One region of the Paractinoplanes brasiliensis genome, then DNA from elsewhere that is predicted to be linked to it. Evidence: riboswitches for the same ligand, from Rfam matches in the RefSeq annotation. Region 1 holds a riboswitch; the other holds the start of a gene.
The links. A riboswitch is a leader RNA that binds a small molecule or an ion and turns the genes downstream of it on or off. The one in region 1 is predicted to bind cyclic di-AMP.
Positions count from the first base shown of each region.

Region 2: it holds a riboswitch for cyclic di-AMP, as region 1 does, so the genes downstream of both, C8E87_RS06810 (C40 family peptidase) here and C8E87_RS29680 (C40 family peptidase) in region 1, are expected to answer to the same signal.

Region 1 is NZ_SNWR01000001.1:6,613,621-6,620,846, forward strand. It holds gene C8E87_RS29665 (hypothetical protein) at 1-263, shown strand, start outside; gene C8E87_RS29670 (acyl-CoA synthetase) at 260-1,594, shown strand; gene C8E87_RS29675 (Pr6Pr family membrane protein) at 1,600-2,307, shown strand; gene C8E87_RS29680 (C40 family peptidase) at 2,542-3,099, opposite strand; cyclic di-AMP (ydaO/yuaA leader) riboswitch at 3,106-3,253, opposite strand; gene C8E87_RS29685 (FAD binding domain-containing protein) at 3,576-4,451, shown strand; gene C8E87_RS29690 ((2Fe-2S)-binding protein) at 4,456-4,929, shown strand; gene C8E87_RS29695 (aerobic carbon-monoxide dehydrogenase large subunit) at 4,926-7,226, shown strand, end outside.
Region 2 is NZ_SNWR01000001.1:1,604,876-1,612,101, forward strand. It holds gene ftsL (cell division protein FtsL) at 5-1,027, opposite strand; gene rsmH (16S rRNA (cytosine(1402)-N(4))-methyltransferase RsmH) at 1,024-2,082, opposite strand; gene mraZ (division/cell wall cluster transcriptional repressor MraZ) at 2,371-2,802, opposite strand; gene C8E87_RS06810 (C40 family peptidase) at 3,635-4,453, opposite strand; cyclic di-AMP (ydaO/yuaA leader) riboswitch at 4,460-4,638, opposite strand; gene C8E87_RS06815 (MurT ligase domain-containing protein) at 5,098-6,318, shown strand; gene C8E87_RS06820 (type 1 glutamine amidotransferase) at 6,308-7,021, shown strand; gene C8E87_RS06825 (TVP38/TMEM64 family protein) at 7,058-7,226, shown strand, end outside.

The sequences.
Region 1 (7,226 bases):
GGACCCAGGACAGGGGCTGGCGGGGCTGGCCCGAGACGTTCGGCCAATTCCTGGCGCCGTCGCAGGAGGAACTGGCCCGCATCCCGCACGCCCGCTCGATCGTGGTGGTCGAGGCGCCCCTGACGTTCGCCGGGCTGCCTGCTCTTCCCGACAACCCCGGCCCGGAGCTCCCGGAGCTGGCCGAGCGCACCGTCACCGTGCTGGTGCGCGAGCTCAACGATCTGCTGTCCCCGATGGCCACCCGCTTGGAGGCGACCCGATGACGACCCGGCTGCTGGGTGCGCTGCATCAAACCGAAGACCTTCCGCACGCCGTACGGGCGCAAGGGGTTGATCTGTCACGGCACGAACTGCTCGGCCGGGCCGCGGGGGTCGCGCGGGAGATCGCGGGCCGCCGGATGGTGGCCGTGGAAGCGACGCCGACGCTGGACACCATGGTGGTTGTCGCCGGTGCTCTGCTGGCGGGGGTTCCGGTGGTGCCGATCCCGCCCGACGCGGGGGAGTTGGAGCGGGCGCACATCCTCGGCGACTCCGGCGCGGAGCTGATCGATGCCGGGCCGGGGGCCGTGAGCAACGACGTCCCGGACGAGCCCGACGGTGCGGCGCCGGCCCTGGTTCTCTACACGAGCGGCACGACCGGGGCGCCCAAAGGGGTGGTGATCTCGCGGGCGGCGCTGGCCGCCGACCTGGACGCGCTGGCCGAGGTGTGGCAGTGGACGCCCGAGGACACGCTGGTGCACGGGTTGCCGCTGTTCCATGTGCACGGGCTGGTGCTGGGGGTGCTCGGGCCGCTGCGCATCGGTTCCCGGCTCGTGCACACCGGCAGACCCACCCCACAGGCGTACGCGGCCGCGCCCGGGACGATGTACTTCGGCGTGCCGACCGTGTGGTCACGGGTGTGCGCGGCCCCGTCGGAGGCCCGCGAGCTGAGCAAGGCCCGCCTGCTCGTCTCGGGCAGTGCCCCGTTGCCGGCGCCGGTGTTCGAGGACCTACGGGCGTTGACCGGTCAGGCACCTGTCGAGCGGTACGGCATGACGGAAACCCTGATCACGGTGAGCGCTCGCGCCGACGGGGAACGCCGCGCCGGGCACGTCGGGCTGCCCGTGCCCGGGGTCGAGACGCGGGTGGTCGACGACGCGGGGCAGGCGGTGCCGCCGGGGGCCGAGATCGGGCATCTGCAGGTGCGCGGGGCGACGCTGTTCGACGGCTATCTGGGCCACGGCCGGCCGGAGCGGGACGGCTGGTTCGAGACCGGGGACGTGGCCACGATCGGTGCGGACGGGTGGCACCGGATCGTCGGGCGGGCCTCCACCGACCTGATCAAAACCGGGGGCTACCGGGTCGGGGCGGGTGAGGTCGAGGACGCGTTGCTGCTGCATCCAGCCGTACGGGAGGCGGCCGTGGTCGGCACCCCGCACCCTGATCTCGGCGAGCAGATCACCGCGTACGTGGTGGCCGAAGGCGCGACGGAGCGCGAGCTGATCGATTTCGTCGCCGCGGGCCTGTCCGTGCACAAGCGCCCGCGCGTGGTGCACCTGGTCGACGGCCTGCCCCGCAACGCGATGGGCAAGGTGCAGAAGGCGGCACTACGGTAGGCCCGATGAGGGTCTTGATCATGCCGCAGTTCTGGCTGCGTGTGCTCATCGTGGTGGCCGGGCTGACCGGTCTGCTCATCGGCGATCACCGCATCGTCTACTACACGTGTCAGAGCAACCTGATCACACTGGGCTACTTCGGCGCGGTGCTGTACTGGATGGTGTGCCGCGGCACCACCGGCCCGGCCGCACCCCGCCTGCGCGGCGCGGTCACCCTGTGGATCGTCATCACCGGCCTGATCTCGCACTTCATGCTGCAGAACGGCGCGAACCCGCTGCCCGGCCTGGCCGCCGCCGACCCCGCGAGCCGGGTCGCCAACTGGTCGATGTTCCTGGTGCACTACGCCGTGCCGCTGCTGGTGCTCGCCGACTGGGTCGCCTTCGGCCCGCGCCGGGTCTCGCCGTGGCGTGACCTGGGTCTGTGGATCCTGTTCCCGCTGGCCTACGGCGCCACGTCGGTGCTCCGGGCCGTGCTGTTCCCGACGGTCAACGTCCGGTACCCGTACTTCTTCCTGGACCCGACGTCACACGGCTACGACTGGGTGGCGGGCCAGTTCGTCCGGCTCGCCGTCATCTTCGCCGCGCTGGGGGCGGCGCTGCTGGCCGTCGACCGCCTCGCCGCCCGCATAGCACGCCACCCGGAAGATCCCGCCGTTGTCCACAATCCCGAACCGTCCACAGGCGCCCCCGCCAAGATCGCCCCCACCCCGTAAAATTCGCTGTGGGACGGAGGCCCCCGGTTGGGGTGGGTCTTGTGCCGGGGTTGTCGATCTTGGCGGGGTTCTGCGGCCGACTTGGCGGGGTTCTGCGGCCGGTGCTCGTGTGGGCGGTGGCGTTCGCGAATTGATCGCGCACCGGGCCCGCGCGGCTGGTTTCGTGCAGGCGTTGCTTTCTCAGGGCGCCTTTCGTGCAGGCTGCTGTTTTCTCAGGGCGCCCGCGTGCCCCGGTCAGCCGGCGACGCGCCCGTACCGGACCTGCTTCCAGTTCCAGATCTTGGCGAGCTTGACCCGGTCGCCCGGCTTGGGCGCGTGCCAGACCTGGCCCCCGCCGGCGTAGACGGCTACGTGGTAGGCGCGGCCGCCCGAGACCCAGAAGACCAGGTCACCGGCCCGTACCGCCGCTCCGGCGATCTTTTTGGCCGACTTGTACTGAGCCTGGGCGGTGCGGGGGATCGTGACGCGGGCCTTCGCGTACGCGAAACCGGTCAGCCCGGAGCAGTCGAAAGCGCCCGGTCCGCGGGACCCGTAGCGGTAGGGCTTGCCGCGCTGGGCCCGGGCGGCCGCGACGACCGTGTTGCCCCGGGCGAGCAGTGCCTGCTGAGCGGCCGCGGCCGATGACACGGCGACGGCAGCGGGCGGGGCGGCCGTGGCGTCCGTCGGGGCGACGAGCAGGGTGGTGGCGATGACCGCCGCCGCGGCAAGGGGCTGTAGGCGGCGCAGCGTCGACGCGACACTTCCGTACGCTTTGAAGCCGGCCGACCTGGGCTGGAAGGTGGGGAAAGACAAGACGATCCTTGGTCCTTCAACCGCCTGCGAGGTTAGCTGTCGGATTGGGCCTGAAGGCAGCCCGTCGCGTATGCGACCTCACCCCGAGCCGGCTCGACGGCCGGCAACCTGGTTCCCCCGCTCCCGCCCACTGAAGTTCCGTCGATGACAGGTCGGGCCGCCCCTGGTGGGCGGGACTCGGCGTCCCGGGGCGGCCTTCATCAGGACGATCGGCCGGTTGCGGCGATTCGCCACCTTTTCACAGCCGTCCCGGCAATCTCGTCGGTCCCGTAGCGGACTCGGCTGCCGTTGTCTCTCCGGACAGCGGGGACGATCCGACGCCAGGCGATGCATTCTCGGGCGCGTCAACCGGTGACCCTCGTCACCGAATTGGCCGGCGGCACCACTACAGCGAGCAACCTAAGGCATCTCTTAGGTAGCTGTTGACTTTGGACGGCGGGCGCGAAAGATTTCGTGGCGAAACCGGGAGGTGCGGCGTGCAGGTACCGGCTCCGTTCGAATACGAGCGCGCAACCAGTGTGGATCAGGCCATCGGGCTGCTGGAGCGCCTGGGCAGCTCGGCGCGGCTGGTGGCGGGCGGGCACAGCCTGCTGCCGATGATGAAGCTGCGGCTGGCGAACTTCGAATACTTGATCGACATCAATCCTCTGCACACCGAGCTGGGCTACATCCGGGTCGGGGCGGACGAGGTACGCATCGGGGCCATGACCCGGCATCGGGAGCTTCTGGAGTCCGACGAGCTGGCGGCCGCGTTCCCGATCTTCCGGGACGCCGAGCGGGTGATCGCCGATCCCGTGGTGCGTAACCGCGGCACGCTCGGCGGCTCGTTGTGCCAGGCCGACCCGTCCGAGGACCTGTCCGCGGTGTGCACGACCCTGGACGCGTCCTGCGTGATCCGCGGGCCGGGCGGCGCCGAGCGGGTGGTGTCGATGGAGGAGTTCCATGTCGGGCCGTACGAGACGGCTGTCGGCGACGACGAGATGCTCATCGAGGTGCGCCTGCCCGTCAGGGAGAACGGCGGCAGCGCGTACGAGAAAGTTGAACGTCGTGCCGGGGACTGGGCCGTGGTGTCGGCCGGCGCCGCGGTGTGGCTGGCCCCCGACGGCACGATCGCCGACGCGCGGGTGGGGCTGGCCGCGGTGGGGCCGAACACCACCGGCATCCCGGAGATCTCGCGGGCGTTGCACGGCAGCACGCCCTCCGAGGAGCTCTACGAGCGGGCCGGCGCGATCGCGGCGAGCAGCTGCGACCCGGTCACCGACCAGCGGGGCAGCGAGGACTACAAGCGTCACCTCGCGGACGAGCTCACCAGGCGCACGCTGCGCACTGCCGTACGACGGGCGAGGGGCTGAGGGCATGCAGGTCACGATGGTCGTCAACGACGCCGAGGTCACCGCCGAGATCGAGGGGCGGCTGCTGCTCGTGCACTTCCTGCGCGACACGCTGGGCCTGACCGGCACGCACTGGGGCTGTGACACCAGCAACTGCGGCACCTGCGTGGTGTGGCTGGACGGCGAGCCGGTCAAGTCGTGCACCGTGCTCGCCGCGATGGCCGACGGGCACGAGGTCCGTACGGTGGAAGGGTTGGCCGACGGGGCCGAGCTCGACCCGATCCAGCAGGGCTTCATGCAGTGTCACGGGCTGCAGTGCGGGTTCTGCACGCCGGGCATGATGATGACCTGCCGGGCCCTGCTCGACCGCAATCCCGACCCGACCGACGCCGAGATCCGTGAGGCCATCTCGGGGCAGATCTGCCGGTGCACGGGTTACTCCACCATCGTCCGGTCGGTGCGCTGGGCATCGGTTCACGAAGCGGCGGCGAACAAATGACAACAGTGGAAGAGCCCCGGACGACCACGTTCGACGACAACGACCAGAAGCCGATCGGTTTCGGCCGCATGCTGCGCAAGGAGGACCCGCGCCTGCTGCGGGGCCGCGGCCGCTTCACCGACGACGTGCAGCTGCCTGGGATGCTGCACCTGGCCATTCTGCGTTCGCCGTTCGCGCACGCGCGGATCGTCAGCGTCGACACCAGCGCCGCCGAGGCCGCGCCCGGGGTGAAAGCCGTGGTCACCGGCGAGGCCCTCAAGGGGCTGGGCCTGGCCTGGATGCCGACGCTCTCCAACGACGTGCAGGCCGTGCTGGCCACCGACAAGGTGCGCTTCCAGGGGCAGGAGGTCGCGTTCGTCGTCGCCGAGAACCGGTACGCGGCCCGGGACGCGCTCGAGCTGATCGATGTCGAGTACGACGTCCTCGACCCGGTCATCGACGTGCGCCAGGCCCTCGCGCCGGACGCGCCGCTGATCCGCGACGACCTCGAGGGCAAGACCAACAACCACTGCTTCGACTGGGAGACCGGCGACGCCGAGGCGACCGAGGCCGTGTTCGCGCGGGCCGACGTGGTCGTCAAGCAGGACATCGTCTATCCGCGGGTGCATCCGGCGCCGATGGAGACGTGCGGCGCGGTCGCCGACTTCGACGCTGTCGAGGGCAAGCTCAAACTGTGGTCGACCACGCAGGCCCCGCACGCCCACCGCACCCTGTACGCGATCGTGGCCGGCCTGCCCGAGCACAAGATTCAGGTGATCGCGCCGGACATCGGCGGTGGCTTCGGCAACAAGGTGCCGATCTACCCCGGCTACGTGTGCGCGATCGTCGGCTCCATCGTCACCGGCAAACCGGTGAAGTGGATGGAGGACAGGTCCGAGAACCTGATCAGCACCGGGTTCGCCCGCGACTACATCATGCGCGGCGAGATCGCCGCCACCCACGACGGCAAGATCCTGGCCATCCGTACGAACGTGCTCGCTGACCACGGCGCGTTCAACGGCACAGCGGCGCCGGTCAAGTACCCGGCCGGCTTCTTCGGCGTCTTCACGGGAAGCTACGACCTCGAAGCGGCGTACTGCAGCATGACCGCGGTCTACACCAACAAGGCCCCGGGCGGGGTCGCGTACGCGTGCAGTTTCCGCATCACCGAGGCGGTGTACCTGGTCGAGCGCATCGTCGACTGCCTCGCCGCCGAGCTCGACATGGACCCGGCCGAGCTGCGCCTGAAGAACTTCATCAAGCCCGAGCAGTTCCCGTACGAGACCAAGACCGGCTGGGTGTACGACTCCGGCAACTACGAACCCACGATGCGCCTGGCCATGGACATCGCCGGGTACCCGGCGCTGCGGCGGGAGCAGGCCGAGAAGCGGTCCCGTGGTGAGCTCATGGGCATCGGCATCGCGTTCTTCACCGAGGCGGTCGGGGCCGGGCCGCGCAAGGACATGGACATCCTCGGGCTCGGCATGGCCGACGGCTGCGAACTGCGCGTGCACCCCACCGGCAAGGCGGTCGTACGGTTGTCGGTCAAGACCCAGGGTCAGGGCCACGAGACGACGTTCGCGCAGATCGTGGCCGAGGAGATCGGCATCCCGCCGGCCGACATCGAGGTCGTGCACGGTGACACCGACCAGACACCGTTCGGGCTGGGCACGTACGGAAGCCGCTCGACCCCCGTGTCGGGCGCCGCGGCCGCGCTGGTCGCCCGCAAGGTGCGCGACAAGGCGCAGCTGATCGCGTCGGCGATGCTCGAGGTGACAGTGGCCGACCTGGAATGGGTGAAGGGCTCGTTCCAGGTCAAGGGCGACCCCGGCAAAGCCGTCACCATCCAGCAGATCGCGATGCGCGCGCACGGCGCCGGCGACCTGCCCGACGGCGTGGAAGGCGGGCTCGAGGCGCAGATCTGCTACAACCCGTCCAACCTGACGTACCCGCACGGGGCGTACATCTGCGTCGTCGACATCGACCCGGGAACGGCGCAGGTCAAGGTGCGCCGGTTCATCGCCGTCGACGACTGCGGCACCCGGATCAACCCGATGATCATCGAGGGGCAGGTGCACGGCGGGCTCACCGACGGCGTCGGCATGGCCCTGATGGAGATGATCGCCTTCGACGAGGACGGCAACTGCCTCGGCGCGTCCCTGATGGACTACCTGATCCCGACCTCGCTCGAAGTGCCCGACTGGGAGACCGGATACACGGTCACGCCGTCGCCGCACCACCCGATCGGGGCGAAAGGGGTGGGGGAGTCCGCCACCGTGGGGTCGCCGCCGGCCATCGTCAACGCGGTCGTCGACGCG
Region 2 (7,226 bases), 5.0 Mb from region 1:
CCGGTTACCGCCCGGTGCCGCCGGCGGGCGAGATGTTCTCGCCGCCCTTGTCGGTCACCGCGTCGGGCTGCGTGATCGAGGGCGCGCCCCGCACCGGCTTCGGCACCCGAATGATCTTGCCGTCGGGCAGCCGCAGCTGGGCCACGTCCTGGATGTCGGCACGGACCAGGCCGAGCCGGCGGGCCGCGGCGTCCAGGTTGCCGATGCTGGACGCCTCGACCAGCTGGTTGTCCAGGTCCTGCCGCTGGTTCTCCAGCGCGGTGTTCTGGTTCTGCAGGTCGGCGATGCGGAACGAGTTCTCGTTGGTCTTCGTGTTGATCAGCAGGATGCCCAGCACCCCGACGATCACCACGCCGATCACGCCCGCCACGAACGGCGCCCGCGGTCCACCGTGGATCGGCGGCGGCGGCGCAACCCGCAGACGCGGCGCCCCCGGCTCGTCCCCCGTCACACGCAGCGGCTCGGCGGTCACCTCGATCTGCAACGCGGCGGCGCCGTCCACGGGAGCCTCAACCGCCCGGCGCCCCCGGCCCGGCATCAGGGGCTTACTGCTCTTACCCCGTACGCCCTCGGGGCCGCGGCCGCCCGCACGCACCTTACCGGTGTCCCCCGCCTTGGCCCGTACGCCCGTGTCGCGCGCCTTGGCCCGCACACCCTCGCTGTCGCGCGCCTTGGCCCGCACACCCTCGGTGTCCCGCGTCCTTTCGCGTCCGGCCCGATCGCGGCTCGTGCGGCCCGGCCGCTCCTCACGACCCGGCCGGTCGTCGCGCGTCCCCCGGCGCTCGTCCCGCTCGCGGCGCGCCTCGGCCGGCGTCCGCGCGTCGTCCCCGCCCCGGATCCCTGACCGGCGCGTGTCGGAACGGCGTGGTTCGCCGTCCTCGGCTCCGGCGAAGTGCCGCGCCCCCCGGCCGGCACTTCCCGGGGCCTGCGCATCGCGGCTCGACCCTGTGTCACGCCGACCGGTGCCCGGACGGCGCTCTTCCGCGGCCCGGCCCCCCGACCGCGGCGCGTTGGCGCGCTCGCTCATGCTCTCCCCTCCCCCTCTTCACGTTCCCCCGGGCGTAACCGCCCTTGTCCCCCGTGCGTTGTAGTCATTCGGGGCCGTTCGCGGGCGGCCCCGGGTGTTCCGTTGCGGTCGAGACGCTCGACCGCGCGCAGCTTCACCGAAGCTGCCCGCGGGTTGTCCGCGACCTCCTGCTCGCTGGGCGGCTCCGACCCCCTTGTCAGCAGCCGCAGTGTCGGACCTGTCCCGGGCAGTTCGACCGGCAGGTCGATCGGCCCGGTGCTGCGCGTCCTCGCGGTGAACGCGCGCTTGACGATCCTGTCCTCCAAAGATTGGTAGCTCATCACCACAAGTCGCCCGTTGGGCGCCAATGCGTCCAAAGCCGCCGGGATGGCGGCCTCGAGCGTGGCGAGTTCGCCATTTACCTCAATACGTAGTGCCTGAAACGTTCTCTTCGCGGGATTTCCACCCGTTCGTCGCGCGGCGGCCGGGATCGCGTCCTTGACCAGCTCGGCCAGCCGTGCCGTCGACGTGATCCGGCCCTTCTGCCGCTCGCGGACGATCGACGAGACGATGCGTGTGGCGAACTTCTCTTCCCCGTACGCCCGCAGGATGCGTACGAGATCACCCGGCTCGTACTCGTTGACGACCTGCTCGGCGGTGAAGCCGGAGGTCTGGTCCATCCGCATGTCGAGCGGCGCGTCCTGTGCGTACGCGAAACCGCGGTCGGCCTCGTCGAGCTGCAGCGAGGAGACACCCAGGTCGAACAGGCCACTGTGGAACGCGGCCAGATCGAGCTCGTCGAGCACCCGGGGCAACTCGTCGTAGACGGCGTGCACCAGCCGCACCCGTTCGCCGAACCGCGCGAGCCGGTGCCGTGAGTGCGCCAGCGCCTCGGTGTCGCGGTCGAGCCCGACCAGCGTCACCTGGGGATAGCGCTCGAGAACCGCCTCGGCGTGACCGCCCAGGCCCAGCGTGAAGTCGACATGCACGGCACCGGGCAACCGGAGTGCGGGGTCGAGCAGCTCGAGGCAGCGCTCGAGCAGCACCGGCACGTGTGTGCCGCGAAGCTCCCCCATGTCGACCCCCATCGCCCCACTCCGACTGTCACGCGCGTCCTGCCCGGCACCGACCTGCCGGTTGTTCGTGCCGACGCCCGCGCACGTCACCCGTTCCGCGGCACATCCCGGACGCCCGCCCGTACCGCCAGATCCCCATCCGCTCGTGCCCGTTGCCAATCGGGCTCGCCCTTGGCCGGACACGCGCCTGGCGCCGGGGAAGAGGCGCCAGGAGCGGGAGCGGCTGGAGATCTCGCAGTACGGAAGCGGCAGCGCCCGGGCCTTCGCGGGCCCGTCCGGGTGCCGTGCCTACAGTCCGCCGGGCAGCACCCCCTCTTCGATGTCGGCGAACTCGTCTTCGCTCGCCGCGAGGTAGTCCTCCCAGGACTGCTTGTCCCAGATCTCCACACGAGTGCTCGCGCCGATGACGACGAGCTCTCGATCGAGGGCCGCATATGCCCGGAGGTGACCCGGGATGGTGACCCGCCCCTGCTTGTCCGGGACCTCGTCGTGCGCGCTGGCGAAGAAGACCCGGCTGTAAGCCCGGGCCGCCTTGTTCGTCACCGGCGCCTCCCGCAGCTGGCCGGCGATGCGCTGGAACTCGGGCATCGGAAACACGTACAAGCAGCGCTCTTGCCCCTTGGTGATCACGACACCTCCCGCCAGCTCATCACGGAACTTCGCCGGAAGGATCAGCCGCCCCTTGTCGTCGAGGCGCGGAGTATGCGTGCCGAGAAACATCGGCCCCTTACCCCCTGCCCCGGGCGGTTCGCGGTCCGCCTGTCAACTCGGGCCGGCAGGCCCCTCAGGTCTGGTTCGACTTCGGCCCTGCCACTGCACTCCACTCTACTCCACTTCCCTCCACCCGCAAGCCGAATGAGCAGGGTCGCGAACCCGATTCGCACACGAAACCCCAGCTCAACGAGGTGGTCACGAAGTGGAGGGCAAGGGCATGATCAACGAGGTCCGGTTTCCGACATCCTCCCGGCCACCCTGTCAAGAACCACCCTGAACACGCCCAAAACCCCCAGACGGCCACGTTGTCAACCCCCACCGGGGAGGAAAGTGGAGCTCTCAGGGGGCTGCGGCCGGAGCGGCAATCCGGCGCCAACGCTGCAAGTACGGGCAGAGCTCGGCACAGACGTGGACCGGGTACAGAGGAACGCCGGGCCGCGTGGGGCGGCCCGGCGTTCCGGGGACGAGCTGCAAGCCAAGCGCCGGCCGCAGAGGCGGGCCGCGGGGATGAGCGACCGGGACAGGCCAGCCGTGGGGATTACGGTTCCGGGGCAGAGCCAACCCCGGGGATGTGACTCACGGCAGGCCGGCCATGGGGCTCCGGCTCAATGATCGGGAGCCGTGCGGAGGAGACCAGTCCGCAGGGCGGGACCGGGTGGGGGCACCGGGGATGTCCCGGCCGGAACGGGTCCATGACGGGGCGGGACCGCTCGGCAGATCCGGACCCCACGCGTACGGAACAAGGAGCGTGACCCGACCGGGCAGGAGTGACCCGCGACCGCCTCGGGGGAACGAGCAAGCGGGACGCACCCGAACCGGGCGCGTCCCGCTCAACTCGTCAGACCAGGCGGCGAACCACGTAGTTCGAGCCGTACATCTTGCGCTTGGACACCCGCGCGCCGGTGTGCGGGGAGTCGTACATGTATCCGCTGCCGGCGTAGATGCCGACGTGGCTACCGTACGAGCCGCTACGGAAGACGATCAGGTCGCCGATCTGCTTCTTGCCCTTGGCGATCGACTTGCCGTACTTCTGCTGCGAGTTGGCCTTGTGCGGCAGCTTCTTGCCGACGGCCTTCTTGTAGACCCACATCGTGTAGCCCGAGCAGTCGAACCGGCTGGGGCCGGCCGCGCCGAACTTGTACAGCGAGCCGACGTGCTTCTTCGCCTCGTTGATGATCTTCGTGCGGGCCGGGACCGACTTCGGCTTGACGGTGACCGAGAACTTGCCGCCGGCCACCGCCTTGTAGGTCGGGGTGCCCACGTAATAGGCGCGAACCGCGCCGCTCACGTGGGGTTCACCGGTAAGCGTGACGCTGCCGGTCTTGCCCAGCGCCTTGGCCGACAGGTTGACCCACTTGCTCTTGCGGAGCGCCTGCAGGCGGACGGTCCCCGAAGTGATCACCTTGCCGTTGGCCGGGTTGATGTACTTCGCGGTGACCTTGATCTTGCCGCCGTACGTGACGGATCGCGTGGAGATGGAGCTGCGGACCGACGGCTTGACCTTCGCCTTGGCGGCAGCCGCCGCGGTGACGATCGGGGCCGCGCCGGCGGGCGAGGGGGCGATCAGCTGGCCTGCGCAGAGGCAGAGACCCAGCGACAGTGCGATGGCGCCGGCGCCGATCGAACGGCGGCCACGGCTCGAACTGTGTTCGTGCACGGTAGAGATGTCCCTCCGGCACGCCTGCGAGGTTAGCTGTCGGGTTCGGGCGGGAAGGTGTGCCCGGTCGCTCACGCGACTTCACCCCAAGGTTCTCCGTGCTCGCCATCGGAGCGGATGGCGCGGAGTGGACCGGTGATGGTTCCCCCGTCCCTGCCCCCGTATGCCTTCGTTGGTTGTAACTGGTGCGGGTGGTCGCTTCGACCGGCCCGGGGCAGGGCTCGGCGTGAACCAGGTCGTCGCGAGCCGGGCAGCGGGTGCTCCCGGCCAGACCTTGCTACACCGATTCCGGGCGGCCCGGGGGAACCGATTCAGTAACAGAGCGTGTTTGGCACAGAGAGTGGTGTCCGATTTGTTACCAGGAGCTGAGAAATGCCATTACGGCTCGTAAGTGCCGAATTACCGAGCGTCTAAGGTTACGGGTGAATCAGAACACATATTTCTTCACGACCATTCGGGTGACGCAGGCCGCAATTTCACTCTTCCGCCGTTCAAACCTTTCTCACCGGCCAAAATGGTTTCCGCCGAATGGTTGATCTCAATGCGACTCCGGATCCGGCCGTACGGGTGCCGGGAACCGGACTCTCGGCAACTCGACGTGACAGCCGGGTCCGGTACCCTCGTCTTCCGTGACGGACGGGAAGATGCCTCTGCGGGCCAAGGTCGCGACCTCGGTGTCGAAAACGGCGGCCGCGCTCTCCAGGGCCGCGGGCCGCGGCGACGGCTCGGTCATCGGCGGCTGGATCGGCCTCAAGATCGATCCCGACCTGCTGCGCAACCTCGCCGCCGGACGCGCGATCGCGCTGATCTCGGGCACCAACGGCAAGACCACCACGACCCGGCTGGCCGCCGCCGCGCTCGGCGTGCTCGGCCCGGTCGCCACCAACGGCTTCGGCGCCAACATGCCCACCGGGCACACGTCGGCCCTGGCCAAGGCGGGTTCGACGCCGTTCGCGGTGCTCGAGGTCGACGAGCACTACCTGGCCCGGGTGATCGACGAGACCAACCCGCGCGTGGTGGCGCTGCTCAACCTCTCGCGCGACCAGCTCGACCGGGCCAAAGAGGTCGCGATGATGGCCCAGATGTGGCGCACCGCGCTGGCCGGGCACCCCGACATCTCGGTGGTGGCCAACGCCGACGACCCGATGGTGGTCTGGGCGGCCCGCGGCGCGTCGCACCTCACCTGGTTCAGCGCCGGCCAGCGCTGGACGGACGACTCGTGGGTGTGCCCCGAGAGCGGTGATCCGATCGAGCGCGCCAACGGCGACTGGTGGTGCACCGGCTGCTCGCTGCGCCGCCCGCAGGCCCAGTGGCGCGTCGAGGACGACGGCGTCATCGACCCGCGCGGCGACTGGCACCTGGTCAAGCTGCAGCTGCCCGGCACGGTCAACCTGGGCAACGCGGCCACCGCGCTGGCCGTGGCAGCCGAGTTCGGCGTACGCCCGATCGAGGCGCTCCCCCGGCTCGCCACGGTGGCCTCGGTCGCCGGCCGGTACGCGCAGGTCGACCGCGAGGGCCGCAACATCCGCCTGCTGCTGGCCAAGAACCCGGCCAGCTGGCTGGAGGCGTTCGACATGGCCGAGCAGGCGCCGACCCTGCTCTCCATCAACGCCCGCGACCCCGACGGTTTCGACACCTCCTGGCTGTACGACGTCGACTTCTCGCCGCTGCACGACCGGCCGGTGCTGATCACCGGCGAGCGGGCCTTCGACCTCGCCGTACGCCTCGAGGTGAACGGAATCGCCTTCCGGCACGTGTTGAGTTTCGAGGAGGCGATCCGGTCGGTGCCGCCGGGCCGCCTCGAGGTGATCGCCAACTACACGGCGTTCCAGGACATCCGAGCGGAGTTGGACCGTGTCAACTGAGAGCGTCCTGCGCATCGTCTGGATCTATCCGGACCTGCTCTCCACGTACGGCGACCGGGGCAACCTGCTGATCCTGGCCCGGCGCGCGGCCATGCGCGGTATCCCGGTCGAGACCTACTCGGTGCGTTCCGACCAGCCCATGCCCTCGACCGCCGACATCTACCTGATCGGCGGCGGCGAGGACGGCCCGCAGGCCCTCGCGGCCCAGCGCCTGATCAACGACGGCGGTCTGCACCGCGCGGTCAACCAGGGCGCGGCCGTCCTGGCGATCTGCGCCGGTTACCAGCTGTTCGGTCACTCGTTCTTCGCCAAGGGAGCCAAGTGCCCCGGCCTGGGCCTGCTCGACCTGCATTCCGACCGCGGCGAGACCCGTGCGGTGGGTGAGATCAGGGGTGACATCGACCCGCGGCTGGGCCTGCCCCCGCTGTCCGGTTTCGAAAATCACGGCGGCCGCACGCATCTGGGCCCCGGAGCTGCTCCCCTGGCCCGGGTGACGGCCGGGGTGGGCAACGACGGGCAGACCGAGGGGGCCTGGCACGGGAAGATCCTGGGTACGTACTCTCACGGCCCCGCGCTGGCCCGCAACCCAGCTATAGCCGATCTGCTACTGCGTTGGGCGATCGGCGCGGATAGCCTTTCACCGGTCGACGACACCTGGCCCGAAAAACTTCGTGCCGAGCGACTCGCCGCAGCCGGCGCCTGACACTTGACCCGACAAAGCAAGGGACGGTACGCCTGCATGACTGACATCCTGATCGCCCCGCGGGGCGTGAACCTCGCGGATCCTCAGGTTTCTCAGACCCAGCAGATCCCGGCCGGCGACAAGCCCTCGATGGGGTGGAAGCGCCGCCTTGTCCGGTTCGGCATCCTTGGCGGCGTCGTCGGCGGCGTGGGTGTGGCCGCAGCCA